Regions from separate parts of the Aneurinibacillus sp. XH2 genome, predicted to be linked through region 1. Evidence: riboswitches for the same ligand, from Rfam matches in the RefSeq annotation. Region 1 holds a riboswitch; each other region holds the start of a gene.
The links. A riboswitch is a leader RNA that binds a small molecule or an ion and turns the genes downstream of it on or off. The one in region 1 is predicted to bind thiamine pyrophosphate.
Positions count from the first base shown of each region.

Region 2: it holds a riboswitch for thiamine pyrophosphate, as region 1 does, so the genes downstream of both, tenA (thiaminase II) here and thiC (phosphomethylpyrimidine synthase ThiC) in region 1, are expected to answer to the same signal.
Region 3: it holds a riboswitch for thiamine pyrophosphate, as region 1 does, so the genes downstream of both, thiD (bifunctional hydroxymethylpyrimidine kinase/phosphomethylpyrimidine kinase) here and thiC (phosphomethylpyrimidine synthase ThiC) in region 1, are expected to answer to the same signal.
Region 4: it holds a riboswitch for thiamine pyrophosphate, as region 1 does, so the genes downstream of both, ACH33_RS19710 (thiamine phosphate synthase) here and thiC (phosphomethylpyrimidine synthase ThiC) in region 1, are expected to answer to the same signal.

Region 1 covers NZ_CP014140.1:1,688,613-1,691,736, forward strand. Annotated here, with positions in the region: gene ACH33_RS08390 (S-layer homology domain-containing protein) at 1-250, shown strand, start outside; gene ACH33_RS08395 (DMT family transporter) at 374-697, opposite strand; TPP riboswitch at 1,079-1,193, shown strand; gene thiC (phosphomethylpyrimidine synthase ThiC) at 1,358-3,124, shown strand; gene ACH33_RS19185 (hypothetical protein) at 3,121-3,124, shown strand, end outside.
Region 2 covers NZ_CP014140.1:1,846,237-1,849,360, reverse strand. Annotated here, with positions in the region: gene ACH33_RS09205 (sulfite exporter TauE/SafE family protein) at 1-785, shown strand, start outside; TPP riboswitch at 879-981, shown strand; gene tenA (thiaminase II) at 1,120-1,812, shown strand; gene ACH33_RS09195 (ECF transporter S component) at 1,809-2,408, shown strand; gene ACH33_RS09190 (ABC transporter ATP-binding protein) at 2,386-3,124, shown strand, end outside.
Region 3 covers NZ_CP014140.1:1,219,481-1,222,604, reverse strand. Annotated here, with positions in the region: gene ACH33_RS05935 (restriction endonuclease subunit S domain-containing protein) at 113-481, shown strand; gene thiD (bifunctional hydroxymethylpyrimidine kinase/phosphomethylpyrimidine kinase) at 632-1,444, opposite strand; TPP riboswitch at 1,551-1,651, opposite strand; gene acsA (acetate--CoA ligase) at 1,740-3,124, opposite strand, start outside.
Region 4 covers NZ_CP014140.1:2,876,578-2,879,701, forward strand. Annotated here, with positions in the region: gene ACH33_RS14260 (DEAD/DEAH box helicase) at 1-1,033, opposite strand, end outside; TPP riboswitch at 1,273-1,387, shown strand; gene ACH33_RS19710 (thiamine phosphate synthase) at 1,566-2,225, shown strand; gene thiO (glycine oxidase ThiO) at 2,222-3,124, shown strand, end outside.

The DNA of each region.
Region 1 (3,124 bases):
CCTTGGTGTTGATTTACCACGCACCACAAGCCAGCAATTCGAAAAAGGAACGTCTGTTTCTTTAAAAAACATGCAGCCAGGCGATTTGCTTTTCTTTGATACTGGAGACGGAAAAATATCGCATGTAGGTATCTATGTGGGCCAGGGCCGAATGGCGCATGCAGCCAGTGGTCAGGGCGAGGTGAAGATAAATGATATCGACTGGTATTTGTCTCACTACAAGGTGGTTGGTGTGAAACGATATCTATAGGTATGAACAAAAAAGCGCAGAAGTGTAGGAGACTTTTGCGCTTTTTTTGTATGCCTGGCATGGGTGCTGTCTGTAGGGTGAAAGTCTCGCATGGCGAAGGTAGCAGTCTCTATTTGTCGTATATTAGTGCGCTTCTCCATACAGATTAAGCAGCACAACGCCCAGAATGATAAAAATAATGCCGGTTATTTTTGCCGCCGTCAGCGATTCTTTAAAGAGAAAAACGCCGATAATGGCGATGATCGCTGTTCCCAGACCGGACCAGATAGCATATGCTAAGCTTACATCGATTTTTTTCAATGATATTGTTAAAAAAGAAAGACTGGCCACATAAAAAATGCCCATCATTATGGATGGGAGTATTTTAGTAAATCCCTGTGCAAGTTTCATACATGTCGTTCCGGCGACTTCAAAACCAATCGCAAGAATTAGATAAATCCAATGCATGGATATCTCCCCCTCTCTTATTTTAAGGATAAGTGAACAACTGACTGTTCTCTCGACAGAGCTTTCTGGGTTGAACCGCCAACGAGCATCCATATCTTCATGAGCGTACCCTCCGACAGTTTTCGTCGTACACCATTTTTACCTATTGGTACAGGAATCATTTTACGTAGTAGCTAATTCCCTACCACAACTCCGTATGATTCCGGTATCAAAGAAAAAACGTTCTTACTATACTTATATTATCTTTTGTCTTACTATCCTACAAGGGGATGGTAAGACAAAATTTGCTTGTAAAATTTCCATTTTACAATCTAGTAATTTATTGGTATAATTTTCTTAAGCGCAGGGTCTTTTGGCTGCGCGAAGTTTACAACTGAATCATTTTACTACTAGGGGTGTCCGGGAGTCCGGGCTGAGAATGAAACACGCGTACGTTTCTAAACCCTTGGGACCTGATCTGGATCATACCAGCGTAGGAAAGTAGTTTGCATGCGTAATGTTTGCGTCTTCCCATCTATTGCGGGTGTGCAGATGTTTTGTTAAGAAGAGCCGGGTCCTTGTGAATCCGGCTTTTTTGATATATTCATCCGCGGCACGGTTATGATCCTTGTCTTGTCCTTTTGCAATGTATTCAAATTGGAAAAGGAGGATAAAGGTAGTATGGAACAAGTAAGAAATTTAACTGTCGAAAAATTCCCAAATAGCAAAAAAGTGTATGTGGAAGGGTCAAGGCCCGATATTCGGGTGCCGGTGCGTGAAATTGCCTTAAGCCCTTCAAAAAGCGGAGAGGCGTTGCAGGAAAATAAGCCGGTTCGCGTATACGATACGAGCGGTCCTTATACGGATGAGACGTATAGCGTAAATATAAGGGAAGGATTGCCGAAAATTCGCCGTACTTGGATTGAGGAGCGTGGCGATGTAGAAGAGTATGAAGGAAGAAAAGTAAAGCCGGAAGATAATGGATTTCGTTCGAGTGTCGACCGGGCTGTGCAGGAAGAATTTCCAGGATACACACGCCGTCCGCTTCGTGCAAAGAAAGGAAAAAATGTCACACAGCTTCACTACGCGCGGCGTGGTATCATTACGCCAGAGATGGAGTTTGTCGCTATTCGCGAGAATATGGCCCCCGAATTTGTAAGGCAGGAAGTGGCGGCGGGTCGGGCGATTATTCCAGCGAATATTAATCATCCAGAAAGCGAACCGATGATTATCGGGAGAAATTTTCATGTAAAAATTAATGCGAATATTGGGAATTCAGTCGTTACTTCTTCCATTGAAGAGGAAGTGGAAAAAATGACATGGGCGATTCGCTGGGGTGCCGATACGATTATGGATCTTTCCACCGGCAAAAATATTCATACAATACGCGAGTGGATTATCCGAAATTCTCCGGTTCCGGTCGGTACGGTTCCCATTTATCAAGCATTAGAGAAAGTGGGAGGAAAAGCGGAAGAATTAACATGGGAAATTTATCGGGATACGTTAATTGAGCAGGCTGAACAGGGAGTCGATTATTTTACGATCCACGCCGGGGTATTATTACGCTATATACCGCTCACAGCCAAACGCGTCACAGGAATTGTTTCACGCGGTGGGTCTATTATGGCTGCATGGTGTTTGGCGCATCACCAAGAAAACTTTTTGTATACGCATTTTGAAGAGATCTGCGAGATTATGAAAACGTATGATGTTGCATTTTCGTTAGGGGATGGACTGCGGCCTGGAAGTATTGCTGATGCAAACGATGAAGCGCAGTTTGCTGAGCTGGAAACGCTTGGAGAACTTACCAAAATCGCATGGGAGCATGATGTACAGGTAATGGTGGAAGGGCCTGGACATGTACCCATGCATAAAATTAAGGAAAATATGGATAAGCAACTCGAAATTTGCCAGGAGGCTCCTTTTTATACGTTGGGGCCGTTGACAACAGACATTGCCCCAGGGTATGACCACATTACTTCTGCGATTGGTGCGGCGATGATCGGATGGTACGGAACGTCCATGCTGTGTTATGTTACGCCAAAAGAGCATCTTGGTTTGCCGAACAAGGAAGATGTGCGCCAGGGAGTCGTCACATATAAGATTGCGGCCCACGCAGCGGATCTGGCCAAAGGACATCCCGGAGCACAGGTGCGCGACGACGCTCTTTCAAAGGCGCGGTTTGAGTTTCGCTGGTACGATCAATTCAATCTTTCGCTTGACCCGGAAAGGGCGAGGGAATACCATGATGAAACACTGCCGGCGGAGGGAGCAAAGAACGCTCATTTTTGTTCCATGTGCGGCCCAAAATTTTGTAGTATGCGCATTACACAGGACATTCGGGCGTATGCGGAAAGCAAAGGATTGGATATGCAAGACGCACTGAGTGAAGGGATGAAAGAAAAGGCCAGGGAATTCCGTGAAAGTGGAAGTGAAATTTATCGGTGA
Region 2 (3,124 bases), 160 kb from region 1:
CTGCTTCTGTTCACATGGCCGAAGTGGTCACTACTGCCGCTTCAGGTGTTTCCCACATTCGTTTTGGCAACGTGGATAAGCGAACCGTTTATCGCCTTATTCTTCCTGGCTCCCTTGGTGCGTTCATCGGTGCTTGCTTTTTAAGTAACTTGCCTGGAAATATGGTTAAGCCTTATATCGCGATTTTCTTGTTTTCTCTGGGTGTTTATGTTCTCTTTCGATTTTTGCTCGCCGGGGTTAAGAAGATTCCCGCCGCTCAAACTAATCGCACTCCAAGTAAAAAATTACTGGTTCCGCTCGGCTTCATTGCGGGATTTGCTGATTCTACAGGAGGAGGTGGCTGGGGGCCTCTTGCTACGCCTGTCTTGCTGTCACGCAATGAACTTGAACCTCGCAAAGTAATCGGTTCTGTAGACACCAGTGAATTTGTTATCGCCTCTTCTGCTACTCTTGGCTTCCTCATATCATTAGGCTTGGAGCAATTCCATTTGGGATGGGTATTCGCATTGATGATTGGAGGGGTGGTAGCTGCTCCAATCGCTGCTTGGCTAGTCCGCAAGATTCCATCTGCTATTCTTGGAGTATTAGTCGGGGGACTCATCATGATTACCAACCTCAAAACATTATTCGAAACCTTTGGTATAAGTTCCAATCATGTTCAAAATTTGATTTATCTTTTTTTCACCTTCATTTGGGCAGGTACTGTAGCATATAACATTTTACGCCACCGAAAACAGATTCAGCAATCAGAGCAAACGGAATGTTTGGCAACCTGTGAGAAGTAATGGAACAAAAAACCGGAATAAGGATTACACGTAAAGAAAGCATTGACAGATAATGAATAACCTGTTATGCTACGAGTAATTTCATAAGAAAAGAATGTCCACTAGGGGTGCCGTTTACGGCTGAGATAAGGTTTTCCTTGATCCCTTTGAACCTGATCTGGATAATACCAGCGTAGGGAAGTGGCAGCGACGAATCATAAGCCGGAATATGCCTTCCGGTTTGTCTGTCTTTGTCTCGCGTGCCGCTCTGCTACCAGGGCGGCTTTTTTAGTCGAGAAATGGCGTCCACAGTTGGGCTTTCTACATTTTTCATATTGTTCAGGGAGGAATGATTATGTCATTTACACAACAATTACGCGAGGCGGCCGATCCGATTTTTGAAGCGATTTTCCAGCACCCGTTCGTACAAGGACTAGCAAACGGCGATCTCAAAAAAGAAGCGCTCATTCATTACGTTAAACAAGACTTTGAATATTTGAACGCGTTTGCCAGAATTTATGGTATCGCCATTTCCAAATGCGAATCGCGCGAAGATATGCAGATGTTCTGCGACCAGCTTCCTGTCGTACTGCACGGAGAAGCGCATCCGCACAACAATCTCTGCCGCGTCGCTGGCGTGCGTTACGAAGATTTGCAAGGGTATCCACTTGCGCCAACGGCCAGCCACTACATCCGTCATATGCTCACGGTAGCGCATGAGGGGACGCTCGGCGAAATTTTGGCCGTGCTGCTTCCCTGCCCGTGGACATACTTAGAAATCGGGCAAAAACTGATGCGCGAAGTAAATCCAGACTCTTCCCATCCATTCTACGAATGGATTACGTTTTACGGCAAGTCAGTTGAAATGACCGTAACCGACAAATTTCGAGCACGACTTGATGAATGGGCATTGAATGCATCCGATAAAGAAAAAGAAAAAATGAAACAGCATTTCCTGACCAGTTGTCAACTGGAATACGCGTTTTGGGAAATGGCATACACGGAAGAAGCATGGCCGGTGAAAATCGGGGAGGCAGCGCGCCGATGAACTGGAAGATGCGTGAAATTGTGCTGGCCGTCGTTCTCTCGATCGCCTGTGGTGTATTATATCTTGGCTGGTCCACCCTCTGGTTGCCCATCTCGGCGCTGGTAGGCCCGGTCGGTGCGGAATTTATGTTCGGCGTATGGGTCGTGGCCAGCCCTCTTGTCGCTTTTATCGTACGCAAACCGGGAGCCGCACTCATCGCCGAAGTGGCCGCAGCTGCTGTTGAAGTGTTCACCGGCAGCCACTTCGGCCTCTCTTCCCTGCTTATCGGCATCCTGCAGGGGCTTGGCGCCGAAATCGCGTTTTTCATGTTCCGTTATAAAAAATATTCGGTGCCTGTGTTAATGCTGTCCGGGGTATTGGCCGCGATCGGAAGCATGGTATATAGCTTACTGGCTAACGGGTTTGCCTATTATACAACCGGTGTGCTGCTCGCCACATTCGGCCTCCGCGTCATAAGCGGTGCCATTCTCGGAGGCCTGCTTGCAAAGATCATTGCCGAATCGCTCGCAAAAACCGGCATTCTTTCTTCCTATGAAATGATGAAACAACGCAGACACCACGGTGGTGACCCGTATGACTCCGCATCTGGCGTGTAAGGATGTCTCCGTCCGATTCTTTGATTCTCGCTTTTTTACGTTAAAGGATGTTACCCTCTCCATTGAGAAGGGAGAAAAAGTTCTCTTCCTCGGACCGAGCGGTTGCGGCAAGTCGACGCTTCTTGCCGCGCTGGCCGGCCTTATTCCTGGCTCTATCGAGGCGGAAATAACAGGCGAAATCGTCCGTCCGGACAGAATTGGCATCATGTTTCAGGACCCTGACGCACAGTTTTGCATGCTAACGGTCGGAGACGAAATCGCATTTAGTTTGGAAAACCGCTGTGTGCCCCGGAACCAGATGGATTCACTCATCGAAAAGGCGATGGCACAAGCTGGGCTATCTTTGCCGAAAGATACTCCCATCGCCACGCTATCTGGCGGAATGAAACAGCGGCTCGCGCTCGCCTGCCTGCTCGCTTTGGACGCGGACACGTTATTTTTCGACGAACCAACCGCCCAGCTCGATCCGCAAGGAAGACAGGAGATTTTCGAGTTATTGCGATCTTTTTCCGATAGCGACGTTACAATGGTATTTGTTGAACACGTGCTGGACGGATTAATTGACTGGATGGATCGCGTCGTTCTGTTCGATGCTGGCGGCCGCCTTATCGGCGAAGGTACGCCAGAGGACGTGCTGTCCTTATATGGGAAAGAAATGGAAGAGGCCGGAATTTGGAAGCCGCGCCTCTTTCCTCATACAATGGAAGAAGTATGCG
Region 3 (3,124 bases), 470 kb from region 1:
AACCAAACAGAAAAATAACATATATTTTTTAATTTTTTAAAGATTTTTGTTTGTATATTTTACCTACCATACGTAATATAAAAGTGAGAGATTAAAAACAGGAGGGATTCGCGTGGCATCCAATCAAACGTTCGATCCAGTGCAAATGTGGAAGAGTTGGTACGACCTTGTGGAAAAAACTTTCGGGAAAACGATAGACGATTTCATTAAGACAACAGAATACGCGTCTATGATCGGAGAATATCAAAAATGGTTTTTTTATTCCCAGGAGCAATACAAGAAGATGGTAGACCAAATTCTCAATGAAAATAACCTGCCCAGCAAAGAAGAAATTGCCCGCGTCGCCCAACTGGTCATCCAGTTGGAAGAAAAGGTGGAAAAACTGGACGAAAGATTGGATGATGAAATATTGTCAACACTGAACGAAATCAAAGAAACACTGAAAAAGAGTAAAAACGCAAACCAAAAAGCAACAATATAAATATTCAGTAAAATTTCAGTAAGATTCTATAAATAAGGCGAGAGGTCAGGAATAGGCAACAAAAAAGACACGAGCCTTTTCTGTTACGAGCCTGACCCCTCATTTCTTCTTTCTATACTTACTGCAAAACACGCCCATTTATTTCATGCCTTAAACATCGTTGCTTCCTTCTCTTCGGTACGCCCAATGGTTGGTTGGACCGTGGCCGTGTCCGATACCGAGCGGATGACTAATAGCGGCCGTAATGAAGACCTTTGCCTGCTTTACTGCCTCCCGAACGTTTTTTCCAGAGGCGAGCCCCGCCGCGATGGCGGCCGCAAACGTGCAGCCGGTACCGTGCGTATGCTGCGTATGGAATCGTTCAGCGGACAATTCTACAAACTCGCGCCCGTCATACAACAGGTCGGTCACAATGTCGTCTGTGCCGTGTCCACCTTTAATTACTACATGTTGCGCCCCCCAATCGTGAAGCAATTTAGCCGCTTCTTTCATCTCTTCTTTCGTTTCAATCTTTTCCATGCCTGTCAACACTTTCGCCTCCGGAAGATTAGGAGTAACGACCGTCGCAAGCGGCAGCAGATGTTCCTTGACGGCAGCCACCGCTTCCGTAACTAACAAAGGGGCACCTCCTTTGGCAACCATGACCGGATCGAGCACATAATTACGCACATTATATTCCTTGAGTTTTTTTGCGACCGTTTCAATAATGATGCTATTAAATAGCATCCCCGTTTTTACTGCGTCCGTCCCGATATCCGAAAGCACCGCATCCATTTGCTGCGCGATAAACTCAGGAGGAACTGGAAACACGCCGTGTACCCCCTGCGTATTCTGTGCCGTAAGTGCGGTAAGTACGGACATGCCGTATACACCAAGCTCCTGAAATGTCTTTAAGTCCGCCTGAATACCGGCGCCGCCGCCGCTATCAGACCCTGCTACTGTTAGTGCTTTATGCACTGTCATTATACACACCTCTCTTCGCTGTCTGCTTCCTGCATTTTCCCTTCATATACAAAAAACGCCCCCCGGTGGAGTGGCGTGTGAGATGCATATATAAGCGCAGCTACGCGGCATCACCCGTCCACTTCCCTCCGCCGGCATTATCCGGATCAGGTTCTAAGGGTCGAAGCAAGCGCTTCTCTCAGCCCAAGAGCTCCCCTAGTGGCGGTTTTCGTATTGAGTTCATTCCAATGGTACTCCTTCTACGCCAAAGCGTCAAGAAGAACCAGAAAAGAATCATCCTCTCTTTTTGACTCTTTTACTCTTCCATAGTCGACAGATCACCAGTCGGCAGACCAAGCTCCCACGCTTTTAGCACACGACGCATAATTTTGCCAGAACGCGTCTTTGGAAGCTTGTCGCGAAATTCGATCTGGCGCGGTGCCGCATGTGCAGCAAGACGCTCTTTAACGAAAAGACGAATTTCTTCTTTTAGAGCGTCACTCGCCTCATATCCTGCACGAAGCGTAATAAACGCCTTAATAATCTCTCCACGCACCGGATCCGGTACCCCGATTACGCCGGCTTCTGCCACCGCCGGATGCTCTACCAGTTTGCTTTCAACCTCAAATGGACCAACACGTTCGCCGGACGTATTAATGACATCATCCACGCGCCCTTCAAACCAGAAATAGCCGTCTTCATCCATATACGCAGAATCACCAGAAATATACCAACCAGTTCTAAAGTATTCTTCATACTTAGCCGGATTGTTCCAGATTTGGCGCATCATAGCCGGCCATGGTGGCATAATCGCGAGGTTCCCCATTGTATTCGGCGGCAATTCATTGCCTTCGTCATCAACAACCGCCATCTTAATGCCGGGCAACGGCTTCCCCATCGAACCCGGACGAATCGGCATGGAACGGTAGTTTGCGCAGATGGTCGAACCCGTTTCTGTCATCCACCAGTTATCATGAATACGTAGGTTCAGCACATCCAATCCCCAGCGGATAACTTCCGGGTTAAGCGGCTCTCCCGCTGAAAGAATATGCCTCAAATGGGAAAGGTTATACCGTTTCGGCAATTCATCCCCTTCACCCATCAGCATACGAAATGCGGTCGGCGCACTGAACCACACGTTCACTTTATATTTCTCCAGCGTAGCGTACCAATCGGCTGGCTTAAAGCGTCCACCGCGCAGCACAACCGTCACACCGTTCAACCACGGCGCCCACATACCCGCTGATGTTCCGGTTACCCATCCCGGATCCGCCGTACACCAGTAAACATCACCTTCGCGCAGGTCGTATACCCATTTTCCGGACAGGTATTGATGCACCATGGCATCATGCACCTGATAAACGCCTTTCGGCTTACCGGTGGAGCCCGATGTGTAATGCAACAGCATGCCTGATTCACGCTCTACCCACTCGATTATATATTCATCGGATATGGACATTAGTTCCTGATACAACGTTTGATTTTCTGCTGTTTTTCCTTCGGCTCCGACAAGAATCACGTGTTTTAATTCCGGCAATTCCTCCACAGGAATGCGATACAGCAAGGACTGTGTCGTTACGACAGCCACGGAACCGCTGTCCAGCAAACGATCGCGCACCGCATCCTCCATAAACGCTTCAAACAGCGGACCCGCGATGGCACCGATGCGTACAATTCCAAGCAAAGCAATATACAGCTCGG
Region 4 (3,124 bases), 1.2 Mb from region 1:
AAACTAAAGAAATGGCTTCACCTTGCTGCCCGGCCCGGCCAGTACGTCCAACACGATGAATATAACTTTCTAAATCGGAGGGCATATCGTAATTGAATACATGGGTAATCCCTTCCACATCAAGGCCACGCGCCGCAATGTCTGTAGCGACAAGATACTGGAATTTGGCCTGGCGGAACCGCTCCATAATCTGCTCCCTTTTCTTCTGGGTCAAATCGCCATGCAATGCCTCCGCTTCGATTCCGTTTTCTTGCAGGCGACGTACCAGTTCATTTACCCGTTGTTTTGTATTAGCAAAAATCACAGCCAAATACGGACGGGCCTCCTTGACAAGTTCCATTAACACATCCGATTTATCGCTCTGATTTACTACATAATATGATTCTTTCGTATTTTCTGCCGTAATCTGCCGCTTTTCAATCCGCACAATTTGCGGCTGATTCATAAAACGATGAGCAAGCTTACGTACCGCATCCGGCATCGTCGCCGAGAACAATAATACTTGCTTTTTCTGCGCCGTCTGAATGAATACCTCTTCCACTTCTTCCAAAAAACCCATCTCTAGCATTTTGTCCGCTTCATCCAGCACGAGCATTTTGATGCGGCCGAAATGTAGCGTTTCTCGGCGCAGGTGATCAAGAATACGCCCCGGTGTACCGACCACGATATGCACCTGGCCGGACAACTTGCTAATCTGGCGCGCAATATCCTGTCCGCCGTGTAACGACAATACATGTACGCCCAAATACTTGCCCAAATCGGCAACGTCGTCTGCAATCTGAATAGCAAGCTCCCGCGTCGGCGTCATAATCAGCGCCTGCACATCTTTCTTTTGTATCTCTAACATCTGAAGCATCGGGATAACGAAAGCGGCGGTTTTACCCGTTCCGGTCTGCGCCTGACCAATAACATCTTTGCCTTGAAGCGCAAGCGGAATCGCTTCTTTCTGAATCGGTGTCGGTTCTTTATAATACAGATCCGCAATCGCTTGCAGAATTTCCGGTTTTAACTGAAAATCCGCGAATGAACTCATAGCTTCCTTCCTTTCTTCGCAAAAACAAACTATTTTTTATTCTACCCGAATTCTCTTAATTATTTCTACCCAAAAAAGGAAAACAGGAACAAAACTTCCCGACGTTTGCTCCTATTCTTCATTCTTTCTAAAAATCGAAAATTAATTCTGAATTTTATTGATATAAACTCATTTTATAATAAAAGCATCTTCACATGCTTTTCTAAATCTATTATAATGATAAAAAAATATTATATAGAAAGCACTACTAGGGGAGCCCGATGAGCCGGGCTGAGAATGAAACGCGATGAAGTTTCTAAACTCTTGGGACCTGATCTGGTTCGTACCAGCGTAGGAAAGTAGTAGGCATTTAATCCATTCGTTACTGTAACGTACAGGCCGGGTCCCAGCATAAGATCCCGGCTTTTTTTAATGTACAATGACTAAGATTTAGGAATAAAAACTCCGCCTCTTCTTCCTGCGCTTACGCCCACCGTCCATTTCTTCCTAAGGAAGCGTGTGGAACGGGAGCGAGATATAAAGAGGTATGCAAATGCAAAAACATGTTTTTCACGTAATCAGTAGCGGCAAACAATCGCTCGTTGAAGCAAAACAAATCATTGCAAATATTCATCCCTATATTGATGCCTTCCACTTGCGGGAAAAGCAGCGAACCGCACGCGAACTATGGGAGTGGACGCAAACGCTCGGCAAGGTCGGACTTACGCGCGAAAAACTAATCATAAACGACCGGGCCGATGTTGCCCTTGCAGCTGGAGCTGTCGGGATTCAAACGGCTTATCACAGCCTTCCAGCCCCGGTTATGCGCCACCTCGCCCCTTCTCTCCTTCTCGGTGTCTCCGTACACAGCGTAGAGGAAGCAAAGGCGGCAGAAGCAGCAGGGGCGAATTATGTATTATTCGGCCACGTGTTTGCCTCCGCTTCCAAACCAGGACAGGCAGGCCGTGGGCTAGCGGCGCTTCGGGAAGTAGTGGAAATCGTTTCCATTCCCGTCATTGCCCTTGGAGGGATCACACCAGAAAATACAGTAGAGATACTTGCAACCGGCTGCACCGGCATCGCGGTACTGTCAGCTGTCATGCAAGCGAAGGAACCTGTGCTTTCTGTGCAACAATTTCAACAGGCCATCAGCCAGGTACGAACATCTCCACGTCACGTCTGGCCGACGGCAAAAACGGAGGGATCACATTGAAAAAACAACAGGACGCCGTCATTATCGGCGGCGGAATTATTGGCGTCTCCATTGCCTATCAGTTGGCCAAGCGCGGAAAAACAGTCACCGTTCTTGAAAAAGATACCATCGGCGCGCATGCTTCGAGCGCAGCAGGCGGCATGCTAGGAGCGCAGGTCGAATTTTCTGAGCCGGGACCATTAGTAGAGCTTTCTCTACGCAGCCGCAGCCTATTTCCCGATTTGCAACAAGAACTATACGCTGTTTCAGGCATTGATATCGGACTTAATCATGCGGGAATGTTGCGTGTTGCTTGGACAGAAGAAGAAGGCGACATGCTAAAACATCGGGCAAGTTGGCAGCATGACCTGGGCCTGCGTGTCGAATGGCTGGATCGAACCGAAGTAAAACATATTGAACCCGCTGTCAGCGACGAAATGAACGGAGCGCTCTATTTGCCGGATGATACGCAAGTGTCCGCGCCGGATCTTACACGCGCATTCGCTGTCGCCGCCGTCAAACACGGAGCTACGATTCTCGAGCGTTGTGAAGTGCTGGATATCGAAGTCGCCGATGGACAGATCACCAGGCTTAGCACTACGCAGGGGCCATTTACAGCCGAACATTACGTGCTCGCCGCCGGAGCCTGGAGCGGACGAATCGCGCGTAAACTTGGCCTATCTGTTTCCGTTTTTCCGATCAAAGGCGAAGCGTTCTCCGTACTATGCATGCCGCAGCCAATCCAGAAAACCATTTACTCACACGGATGCTACATCGTTCCGAAAAGCGGCAATCGCTTACTCGTCGGTGCATCTTCCGCGGACTGTGGATTTGACGAGCGCTTGACTTTAGGCGGTTTGCAGGAATTGATGACGAAAGCGGTGCGTCTTCTGCCGGCGCTCAAAGATTGCACGCTCGAA